2 regions of the Anaeromusa burkinensis DSM 3853 genome follow, and region 1 is predicted to be linked to the other one. Evidence: riboswitches for the same ligand, from Rfam matches in the RefSeq annotation. Region 1 holds a riboswitch; the other holds the start of a gene.
What was found. Region 1 has a riboswitch for cyclic di-GMP ahead of C508_RS19525 (HD domain-containing phosphohydrolase). Riboswitches for the same ligand answer to the same signal wherever they lie in the genome.

Region 1 (5,871 bases):
TACAACCTCCTTACAACATTACATAGTTATCATTTTATGTTTTATTTCAACAAAACTTTGCCTATTCCTTTAGGAGAAAGCCGAATTCACTAAATATTGTCAAAAAAATCTTTCTTCTTGTCTTCCTGCTTTTTAGAAAGTATTCTCGTTAGACTCATTTCCCAATTTATCAAAAAAGCGTTGAAACATTCCTTGTTTTGCGTCTACAATATAGTAAGATCAGCAATTAGGAGGACTCGCCAATGCTACTCATGCATTTAAAAAAACTTTGCCTTTTCCTTTTTCTCGGCTTACTATGTTTCAGTTTTTCCGGAGTCGCTCTGGCTGGCGCTCCTCAAGCCGCACCACAGCAAGATTACTTTAAAACATTTATGCAGCGCACAGAGGAAACCCTAAAAGTGCTGGTTGCGCAAGGAACCATAACCAATCAGCAAAAAGGGAAAATCATTGATATGTATAAGAAAAAAGATGCAGATCGCCGTGAAGAATATAAAAAGGCAAAAAAAATGACGCCTGCCGAACGCGAAGCGGCTTCTAAAAGCAAGCTAAAGACAGCTCGTACTCACAATACAGTGAGTGATCTGATTACCGGGGCTGGCCTTAGTGAAACGCAAGCGAAAATAGTGGCTAAGGAATTATATCCTCAGCACCGTCTCGCAGGCTCTGCTGATGCAAAAAAAACTACACAATAAAAGTTTTCTCATCGTATCTTACCGCCTCATCCCCCACTTTTAGCACGCACACACCTCCCTTTAACACGACGCATGATGAAGAAAAAACCGTTCCCGGCGGAACGGTTTTTTCTTCATGCCAGATATGGCTTATTATACGTTTTTAACAATCACAGTCGTTGTTTGCTAGCAATGCCAAAAACGAATCAACCAGTTTCGGTTCAAATTGCGAACCGCTGCAACGAAGCAATTCTTCAATAGCGTCCTTCTTTGTCATTGCTTTTCGATAAGGCCGATCACTAGTCATAGCGTCATAAGCATCCACAATACTCAATATCCGACACTGCAAAGGAATTTCTTCGCCCGCTAGACCCAATGGGTATCCTGAACCATCCCAGTTTTCATGATGTTTTAAAATCCAATCTGAAATCGGCTCCAAATCAATGGAAGCTTTTGCAATACGAAAACCAATTTCGCAGTGTTGTCGCATAATCTTCATTTCATCCGGCGTCAGCCTTCCCGGTTTCTTCAAAATGCTGTCGGGAATCCCCACCTTGCCCATATCATGAAATTTGGCAAACAAACGCAAATCGGCAACCGCACTGCTAGGCAAGCCAAGACAGCGCCCCATTTCCTCCAGCATAACACTCAAACGGTCCGCATGGCCTTCTGTAATATGATCGCGTTCTTCTAACGCCTTCATTAATGTCTGAACGATCGAATGTCGCACACTATGACTTTGGTGTATTTTTTGACGGTACATATAGGAATCTGCCAACTTTAAGGCCTGTTCCGCTTCAGAGGAATACTCCGCAATTTTCCACCCCATCGACAAGCTCACCGGCAATTGCAAGTACGTCTCATTATAGTCTTGCAAGCGTTTTTGATAGGTTTTCTCTAATTCTTCCATGCTAGTTGGCGAAGTATCAAAGCAAACTACTACAAACTCATCTCCGCCAACTCTGGCAACATAATCTGGAAATGACAATTCTTCTTCTAACAACGCGGCTACTCGTTTTAACAACAAATCGCCTTGCGCATGCCCTAACGTGTCATTGATCAATTTAAGGCCATCCACATCGCAAACTAAAATACCAATATTTCGTTTCTCTTCTGTTTTCATTTTTCCGAGGTCCGCTTCAAAAAATGATCGATTATACACACCGGTCATACTATCGCGCTGCATCAGATACTGTGCGTGCTCTTCCGCTTCACGTCTCGCAGTGATATCGCGAAGGGCAGCCAAGCAACACGTCTTATTTTCAAATTCCACGGTCGTTGCACTAACTTCTAAAATTAGCCGTTTACCGTTTCGAGCCTGAAACTCTTTTTCATAAATTGGATACGCCCCCTCTGCAACAACGGTTCGAATCACTTGCAAGGTTTTCTCTTGCTGTACCCCTTGTACCAGTACCTCTAAACCGTTCTCTTGCAGCTCTTGTTGTGAACATTGAAAAAGTTCTTCAACCCTTCGATTTGCTCTCAGTATGGCGCCGTTTTCACCATCAAAGACGATCAAACCATCCCCTGCCGCTTCAAAAATATCCACCGCTTGTTTTTGGCTGATTGCTAAGGCTTTCATGGTTTGCGCATTATCAACGGCAATGGCTGCCAGCTCCGCAAACGGAATCAGCGTATTCATTTCTTTTTCCCCAAAAACACGATTCTCCTCCGTAAAGGCAATACCAATAACGCCGAGGATACGGTCTTCCTTCTTCATGGGCACCATGGCAAAGCAACAAACTTCCGCCAACGAAGGATGCGTATTCCTTTTCGGCCACTCTTTATAATTGTTCACAATACAAGCTTCTTTTGTGCGAAGTACTTCGCCAATAATTCCAGATGTTAAGGAAAGCTTGATTCCAAAATGCTCCTTTTGAGCAAACAACCCGACTCCGCCTAGTCCTACGATAAGCTGTTTCGTTTCGTCCAGCAGCCCTACGGTTCCATGTACAGAGCCAGTACTCCTTGTGGCCCAGGAAATAATAATCGCTAGCAAGCTATCCACATCTTTTTGAGCCAACAATTGGGAAGATACTTCACTTAACGCTTTCAACAACGCATTATGCGAAAGCAGATCATGATTCACCTGCGCCGTTTTTTGATATTGCTCGCGCAGTTCTTCCTCCGTTGCAAGCAACTCTTCATGGGTGGCGCTTAACTGCTCGTAATGTTCCTGCAGTTTTTGTTTTGCTTGGACCCGCTCCGTAATATCAAAGGCGGCGCCTACAACAGCCCATACTGAGCCACTTTCATTTTTCAAAGGGATTAGCTGGTGGCTCCACCAGCGAGCTTGAAACAAGAATTCTCCTATAACCGTTTCCCCTAGCAGCGCACGTTGCACTTGATTCACAAGCTCTGGATGATTTTTATAAACCGCAAAAGCCGATGCGCCCACTTCACGACGAGTTCCCTGGGAGCCGTCGTTTTGCAAGCCTTCCCCCTCAGAAAGAGTAAAGCTCCCGTAGCTATCTAATGCATAAAACACGATGGGCGTATGTGCGATAAATGTACGGAGCCATAGCTCTTCTTTATGTTGTTTACGAAGACTAGATAACATATAGCTAGCTGCCAAAACAATGCCCAGGCTAAGCATAGACGCCGCCAGCAAAGATATGGTTCTATGTTGGTAGTATAAGTTCAATACGTCTTGCGAAGTCCCTACTTGAATAACAAGGGGATAGTCTTGCATCTTTCTATAGCTTTCGACCAACGTCTCCTTCGTTTGTGTTGCCAGAAAATCTCCATAGCTTTTAGTTATAATATCTTCTTGTTCTTCCAATTGTTGAAAAACGGGATCCTGACTTAGGTTATTACCAATTTCACTTTCACGGCCACTAGCCCGCACAACACCATCTAATCCGATAAAGCGAATCGTATAGTTCCGAGAAAAATTCATTTCCTGATAAAAAGAAGAAAAATACTCTGGTTTCATTGCAATAATGGCCACGCCAGCAAATTGTCCATCTGGATAGGCCAAGCGCTTCGTTAAATGAATACTAAGCCGTTGAGATGTTTTTCCTTTGTACGGCTTTCCAATATATAGTTCATCACGACCACTTTCGGTATGGTACAAAAAATGAGGAACATCCGCGATATTAATTCCTTGGCCTTCACCAATCGTATTTAAGACAAAATCCCCTTTATTATCTACTATACCGGCTGCTAATATAGGATCCAAACGAATTTGCCGAAAAAGTCTTTCCAGCCCTGGAGTCCTGGTATAGGTTTGCTCATATTCGTCTCTCATATGATTTAAGTAAAATTCATTTGTATTCAGCACACGACGAACATGCTCTTCAAAAGCCATCCCCATACGCTCGCAATCATGCTTGGCTTCTTCCATCACGGTTCGATGTTCAAAATAAAGCAAGCTCAACGTACTCGTCCACACAATGATAAGCAAACACGCAGAGCCAAATAAAAGAAAGCGTTTTAGAAATTGCCAATTTCGCAAAAATCCTTTTTTGTGCTGCAAGTATAAACCTCCTAGACTTCCTATTTATTAACCCTAGCTTGATTTTTCACAGGTCTCATGACATGGCCTCGACGCCTGTTACGCGATTATTTTACCGGCTTATTGGTTCAACTTTTTCTATAAAAAAATACCGGCCAAAATTGGGCCGGTATTTTTATGGCTATATGCCCCGGCAACTTGGCAATCATAGACAATCGTCCTTAGACCCATAGCTTTGCGTCCTTACCTTTCGGCAAGTTTGCTTTTTACAATTTTATTAGAAATCATTACATGACTAGAATCATTATATTGTAAATTTAGTCTAACTTCCTAGGCAACTATAGTCAATTACATTTTATTACAATTTCTAAGTCTAACTTATCTTTAAACATGGCCCTTCGTCTTAATGCCGCATAAAAAATAGCGTATCAGTAAAAGCTGATACGCTATAAAGTCTAACTTATTGGGGTCATATCATCTTTTCAATTAACCTGGCAACGTTCTTCCACTACGGCGACCGCTTTATTGCGGCTCTTCAAGACTTGATATGCCAAGAATAAGCCTCCATACCAGAAGGGCGCCACGTAAAGGCCCACTAAATTATCCGGATCATAACTCATCCCTAATACAACAGCCCCCAAGAAAAGCAACACGCCGTAATTTGCGTACGGAAAAAGAGGCATCTTATACTGCAACCGACTAAATTGCTCTTCGCTTAGTCCTTTGCGCCATTTTAAGTGAATACACATAATAAGAGCCCAAGTCCAAATACATCCAGTGACCGTACACGCCGACATAAAATAGAACACCGTATCTGGATAGGAAAAGTTTAAATATACGCCAACTAGACAAGCGGCGCTGGAAAATAAAATCCCATTGGCAGGAACTTGATGCTTGGAAAGAGTTCCCAAAAACCGGGGAGCTTCTCCCCGTAGAGATAACCCATAAAGCATCCGCCCGCACACATAGATACAGCTGTTCAGACAGGACGCCGCCGAGGAAAGAATAACAAAGTTCATAACTCCTGCCGCATAGGGAATTCCCATGCGTTCAAAGATAATCACAAACGGGCTTACCCCTTTAGGCAATGTATCCCAGGGACAAATGGAAAGAATAACCGTCATCGTACCAACATAGAAAATGAGGATACGCCAGAACACTTTATCAATGGCTGATTTCAAAGAATGCTTCGGATCTTCCGCTTCTCCTGCTGTAATACCAATCATTTCAACACCAGCATAGGCGAAAACTACCATAACCAAGGCCATGGCAACGCCTTTCAGGCCAAACGGCATGAAGCCTCCATGCGCCCATAAGTTTGAAAAGCCAATCGCCTCGCCGCCATTTCCGATGCCAAACAAAATCATAGCGGATCCTAAGAAAATCATCCCTATGATAGTAACCACTTTAATTAGAGCAAACCAAAATTCAAACTCTCCGTAATATTTGACGGCGGCCAAATTCACCGCTGCAATCACCCCTAAGCAAACCAGCGCCGCCAACCATTGCGGCGTATCAACAAACCAGTATCGCGCGTAAATACCTACAGCGGCAATTTCGCACATTGCCAAAACTACCCACTGATACCAATAAGTCCAACCGGTAATAAAAGAAACCGTAGGTCCGAAAAAAGTTTTAGCATATCCAGAAAAGGAAGCGGACACAGGATGTTCCACCGTGACTTCTCCCAAGGCCCTTAGCACAAAGTACATAACGACGCCGCCCAGAGCATACGCCAGCGTC
Region 2 (5,871 bases), on a different contig from region 1:
TGGATTTTATGGCCCCTTTCGTGAAGCATTGGGTTCAGGGAAGTCTCTTAAAAATAACAAGAAGACTTACCAGATGGACTCGGCTAATGCAGAGGAGGCGTTGCGAGAAGTTGCCATGGATTTAGAGGAAGGCGCTGATATGGTGATGGTTAAACCGGGTCTTCCTTATTTGGATATCATTCAACGAGTGAAGTCTCGATTTGCTGTGCCTACATTTGCCTATCAAGTTAGTGGGGAATATGCGATGTTAATGTCTGCTATTCGAAATGAGTGGCTTGATCCCAAGATTGTTATTGGAGAGAGTTTGCTTGCTTTTAAACGTGCGGGTTGTGATGGTATACTCACTTATTTTGCCTTAGATATAGCAAAACAGTTGCGCAATGAATAGGTCAGTGTTGTTCTGAAACAGTTCGGTAAATTTGCAAAACCGGATTGTGAAGCTTGTCCTGAGAAAGTCAATGGCGAGTGAAGCCCTAATGGTTCCTACTTTGATTTATGGCGGTATGATTCAATTGAATTTGTACATGTGATTCTGTAGGGTTCCCCTCCATCAATCAAATCCGGATTTTGTCCAAATTATAAAACCCGCTAATATCTGCGTTTGTTAGGTATTAGCGGGTTCTTGTTTTGGGGAACAATAGAATTGATAAAGAAATGCTCTTGTTCTATTTTTCGAGAGTATAGCTTTGGACTAAAGTCATGTTTTTGAACATAAATAGCAAAATAGTGTATAAATTAGTATGAATATGCAAAGCGTTGTTTGACTGTTGTTTAAAAATGGATTAGACTGTAAAAAATGAATAAAAACATTGGATGTAAAAGGCAAACTTGCTGAAAAGCAAGGACGCAAAGCCGTGGGTCTAAGGACGGAATGTCTATGATTGCCAGGTTGCCGGTTTGAATGCTTACTAATGCGACGCCGGTTAAAGTAACCGGCGTTTTTAATTTGCATTTTATCCTAAAGAGTATCAGTATATACTCTTCAAAATGGATTTGAGAAAAAGTGAATAGAAATGTTGAATGTCAATGTCGACAGGTGTTTGAAAGAGGAATTCTTTTTCAAATACCTGTTTTTATTTTGCAAATGGTACTGACTGGCGAATTTTTCAAAGGAAGGTGAAAATGGTGATGAAGGTAAGGCGGATTTTTCAACCAGGAATTTTTATTATGAGTCGATTCCGCTTAATGGCTAAGTTTTTGATGGTGAGCTTAATTTTAGTAGTGTTACTGAGCGTCGCGCTCTTTCAGTTTTTTTCGGGGAATTATGCAAGCAAAGATTTTTCACAAAAAGAAGTATATGGGGTTGAGTATGCTCAATTATCTCAACGATTAACTAGGCATATTCAAGAGTATTGGTTTTTGCAAAAAGAAGGTGCGGCTAACCTTGTAGAAGCGGATTTGATCGAGCTGAAAAAGTTAGACCAAACGTATGAACATGTTTTAGATTCTTCTCAAGAAAATAAACAAGTATCAAAGAATATCGAAGAATGTGAAGCGTTATGGCATAAAGTCGAAAAAGGAAATACGAATTCATATGAAAATTTGTCAGCGGCGCTTACAACGTTGCATACCAATATCTCTGATAACTCCAATTTAACCCTAGATCCGGACTTGGATTCGTATTATTGTATGGATGTAGTGATGTTTCGCAGCCTTGCTATTGCGGAATCTCTATACAAAATTAGAGAAGTTGTAGCAGCTCAGCCGCCGGAAGGATTATCATACAGTGAGCGGAAAAAACTAATTGCCTTGAGCTCCCAGTTAGCAATTTTGGTTGACACTGTTAACACCGATATGCAAACAGGAAGCGAATTTAATGAGGTGAAAGGTCAAAGTATACTGAAAGACATTGGGGTTCCAATAAAAGATTTCACGAAAATCCAAAGCAAATTTTTAAAGAAGCTTGATGAAGAGCTTGAAAAAGAAAAAGGCTATGTTCAATTGGATTTTCCAGACATTGATCAAGCCATTTCCGCGAATGATCAGTTGTTTGCCTCCATAGGAGGAGCTTTGTGGAATTTATGTAATGCGCGTGTACTGCAATACGAGCAGCAGGCGAATATAGTCATTATTGCTATTCTTGTTTCACTGCCTGTCTTAGCGTATGTATGTATTGCATTAGTTTTATCCATTACTAATGCTGTTTCTATAATTGGAGAGAATCTAGAAAAAATTCAAAATGGAGATCTGTCGGTACATATTGAACTGCATTCGCAAGATGAATTGAGTAGTATCTCCAAAGGGATTAATCGAATGCTTGCTCACATGAGAGATATTTTGCAAAGAATATCCGCACAGTCAGAAGGGTTGATTATTGCTTCTAAAGAGTTGTCAGTTAGTTCCGAGCAATCAGCATTGTTGGCTGATGATGTAGCAGATGCTACGTCGCAAGTGTCACGAGGGATAGAAATGCTTTCGGCTTCTACGGAAGAATTAAACGCTTCTGCTGGAAATGTGGAAGCTAATATTGAAAAGATGGCTCTTTTTTCCGAAGAGGGACGAAGTGTTGCGGAAAATATCAAAGAGCGTGCAGAAACACTAGAGGGAAATGCGCACGCTTCCAGAACAAGGGCAGTTTCGTTATACGATGAAATGAATAAAAGTATGCTTCGCTCTATTGATGAGTCCAAAATTGTTGAAGAAATATCCTCTATGGTGGAAGTAATTGCAACTATTTCGAAGCAAACTAATTTGTTGGCTCTGAATGCAGCGATTGAAGCGGCGAGAGCTGGAGAAAGCGGCAAAGGATTTGGCGTTGTCGCGGAGGAGGTTCGAAAGCTGGCGGAAGCGTCTGCGACGGCGGTAGGAGAGATTCAGTCAATGACGCAAGCTGTCCAAAATACGATATCAAAATTGGTGGAAAGCAGCCAAGAGATACTAGGGTTTATCAATGGAACCGTAAATGAAGATTATAACTCCTTTGTTAAAGTAGGAGAACAATATAAGGAAGATGCAAAAGCTTTTTTTGATACGACGGAAAATATTAGCGCTCAATTGCAGCAAGTGTCTCATGAAGTAAAAGAGATATCTCAAGTCATTGAATCGGTCGCTGAAGTGATCTTGGAGAATTCGTCACAAGCGCAAGGGATATCGTTGAACACGGCAGGAGTAAGCGAGAAAATGAAGTCGATTCAATCTTCCTCCGTATCGTTGGAACAGATTGCAGGCAAGATGGGAAGTTTGGTGGTTCAGTTTAAACTGTAATCTTTAACGAATTGTGATAGCGCCTTCAGTTTCCTGCTTGATGGTCTCGTGAGACTCACTACTTCCAATTGCATGTAATGAAAACAGCTCCAGGGACTTCTTTTTCTAAAGAAAGTTCCCTGGAGCTGTTTTTAAGAATAACTGACAACCTCTAATCCCTTGCAAGCGAGTTTTTCTTTTATCCCCTGTAATTCGTCAGCTGTGGGCGCTGTAAAGCTCGTAAATGGAAGGCCAAGAGCTTCCATTTTTTCTTTTCCCAGTGTGTGATAGGGGAGGAGTTCAATTTTTCGGACTCGCGTTTGCTGAAGCAAAAAGCGGCTTAGTTGTTCGAGGTTTTCATCGTCAATATTGACTTCGCGGATTGCAGGCATGCGAATGACGATATTGTCATTGAAATAGGAGGCCGCTTTGATGTTTTGCAGGATGGTTGTATTGTCTATTCCGGTGAAGTAGCGGTGCTTGGTAGGATCCATTACTTTGAGATCAAAAAAGATATGATCTAGTTTTTCAATAATATCTTTGCAGTTAGTGAAGTTGAATTGAGCGCAGCTTTCGACGGCTGTAGCTATGCCGAGGTTTTGGCATTGGTTTACTAATGCGCGCAAAGCTTCTTCTTGATAGAATGGTTCTCCCCCGGAAAAAGTGACGCCGCCCCCGGATTCCAGATAAAAAAGAAAGTCTTTTTTTAGTTGCTGCATTAGAACGTCAATACTCTGACTCTCGCCCATTTTCTGGCGTGCTTTATTGAGGCAGACGGACACGCAGGTAAAGCATTGCTTGCAGGTTGAAGACGCAAAACGAACCTGATTATCTTCCAGAAAAATCGCACCAGCGGGGCAGTGAGAAACACACTGTTGGCAGTGGGTGCATTTGTGGGCTAGAAACATCAATTCTGGATGAGGGGACCAGGATTCTGGATTTGCGCACCAGCGGCAACGAAGCGGGCATCCTTTAAAAAACACGGTGCTGCGGATGCCGTCACCATCGTTGACCGATAAGCGTTGGATTTGAAAGACGTTACATGCTTTCATAAGTGGTTCGCTCAATGATGGCGTCTTGCGCTTTGCGAGAAAGATTTACGAATTGTGTGCTGTAGCCGGCAACACGGACAAGCAAGTCTCGATAATTTTCCGGGTGCTCTTGAGCGCTGCGTAGAATCTCTGGAGAAATGACATTGAATTGAATATGAAAAGCTCCCAGTGAAAAATAAGCGCGAATTAAGGAGGCCAGGTTATTGAGGCCACGATTCGTCTCTAACAGAGTTGGCGAGAGTTTCACATTGACGAGTGTTCCGCCGCTGTGAATGTCATGGTTGATTTTTGCTGCAGAGCGCATGGCGGCGGTGGGGCTGGTTATATCGGTGCCTGCATGCGGCGAGACGCCTTCGGTAAGGGGCGTGCCTGCTTTGCGTCCTTCCGGCGTTGCGCCGACTACTGAGCCGGCAGGGATGTAGTTGGAAATACCCATAAAGGCTGAGTTGAACTTCGCTCCGAAAATATCGGTGTATTGCGTGATTTCCTTATGATAGAAATCGGAAATTCCTGTGGCGAGAGCGTCAACTTCATCCAGGTCATTGCCGTATTTGGGACATTGCAAGGCGGCCTGCCGGAGTTCTTCAAATCCGTCCCAGTCCTGTTCCAGAGCTGCAGCAAAATCTTGCAATTTGTACGCTTGGTCTTCAAAAACAAGCTTGCGAATGGCCGCTAGAGCATTGGCGCTGTCTGCAAGGCCGATGCCTGTGAGCACAGGGCCTAGGCAGTATTTGGCGCCACCCCGGCTGAGATCCCGGCCTTTTTCCATGCAGCCGTCCACTAAGAGAGAAAGGTAAGGCCGTGGCACAATTTCAGCATGTACTTTCTGTGCGGTAAGCGAGCCGATGATGCCGATTTTTATCAAATGAGCCGCTTGGCGAAAGAATAGCGACTTGAATTCTTCGAAATTGGTACTGTCTGCGAGGTTTGTCGCCAAGCCCATTTGTTTGCCGTTTATGCGGCTGATTCCGCCGCTGAGCGTATATTCCATAGCGGCTGCCAAATTAATATTGACGGCGGACGTCCATTCTCCGACTTTGCGAAAATGGGGAACAACGCAGCCGCAATTGCTCCAGTCACGGGCGTCCTCAGGGGAGAGGCCCGCAGCTAAAAGCATTTCCGAGCCGACGCGATCATTGTGGATAGCGGGGAATCCTGTCCCGCAGCGAACCAGCTTGCAAACGGCCTGCAAAAATTCGGGAGGACAATTGGGGTGAATGCGAACGCTAAGTCCGGGTTGATGCGTTTTGACTCGTTCCGTCGCTTCCAGGCAAAGATAAGATATTTCGTTGGTAGCGTCGCTGCCGTCACGCTTACGTCCGCCCACGGTGAGGTTTTGAAAAGAATTGTAGCCAGCAAAAAATTGAGCCGTATTGCTGGAAATAGCCCAAACCCACTCGGATAATTTGAGCCAAAGGCATTCGATACGCTCCAGCGCTTCTTCCCGGGTGAGGAGACCGGCGTTTATATCTTTTTCATAGAAAGGGTACATATATTGATCGAATCGTCCCAGATTTAAAGCCAGTGAATTCTCAGAAAGGATAGAGCCCAATTGCGTAAACCATACGCACTGGATGGCTTCTTTGAAGGTTTGCGGCGGATTTTCAGGTACACGGCGGCAAATGGAAGCGATTTC

Region 2: linked by a shared signal. The riboswitch ahead of C508_RS0108175 (methyl-accepting chemotaxis protein) and the one ahead of C508_RS19525 (HD domain-containing phosphohydrolase) in region 1 are both predicted to bind cyclic di-GMP.

Annotation. Positions count from the first base shown of each region.
Region 1 covers NZ_KB894597.1:56,184-62,054, forward strand. Annotated here, with positions in the region: gene C508_RS0112370 (hypothetical protein) at 252-692, shown strand; gene C508_RS19525 (HD domain-containing phosphohydrolase) at 835-4,149, opposite strand; cyclic di-GMP riboswitch class I at 4,318-4,402, opposite strand; gene C508_RS0112380 (amino acid permease) at 4,611-5,871, opposite strand, start outside.
Region 2 covers NZ_KB894590.1:81,214-87,084, forward strand. Annotated here, with positions in the region: gene hemB (porphobilinogen synthase) at 1-388, shown strand, start outside; cyclic di-GMP riboswitch class I at 812-897, shown strand; gene C508_RS0108175 (methyl-accepting chemotaxis protein) at 1,123-3,204, shown strand; gene C508_RS19835 (glycyl-radical enzyme activating protein) at 3,336-4,235, opposite strand; gene C508_RS0108185 (glycyl radical protein) at 4,222-5,871, opposite strand, start outside.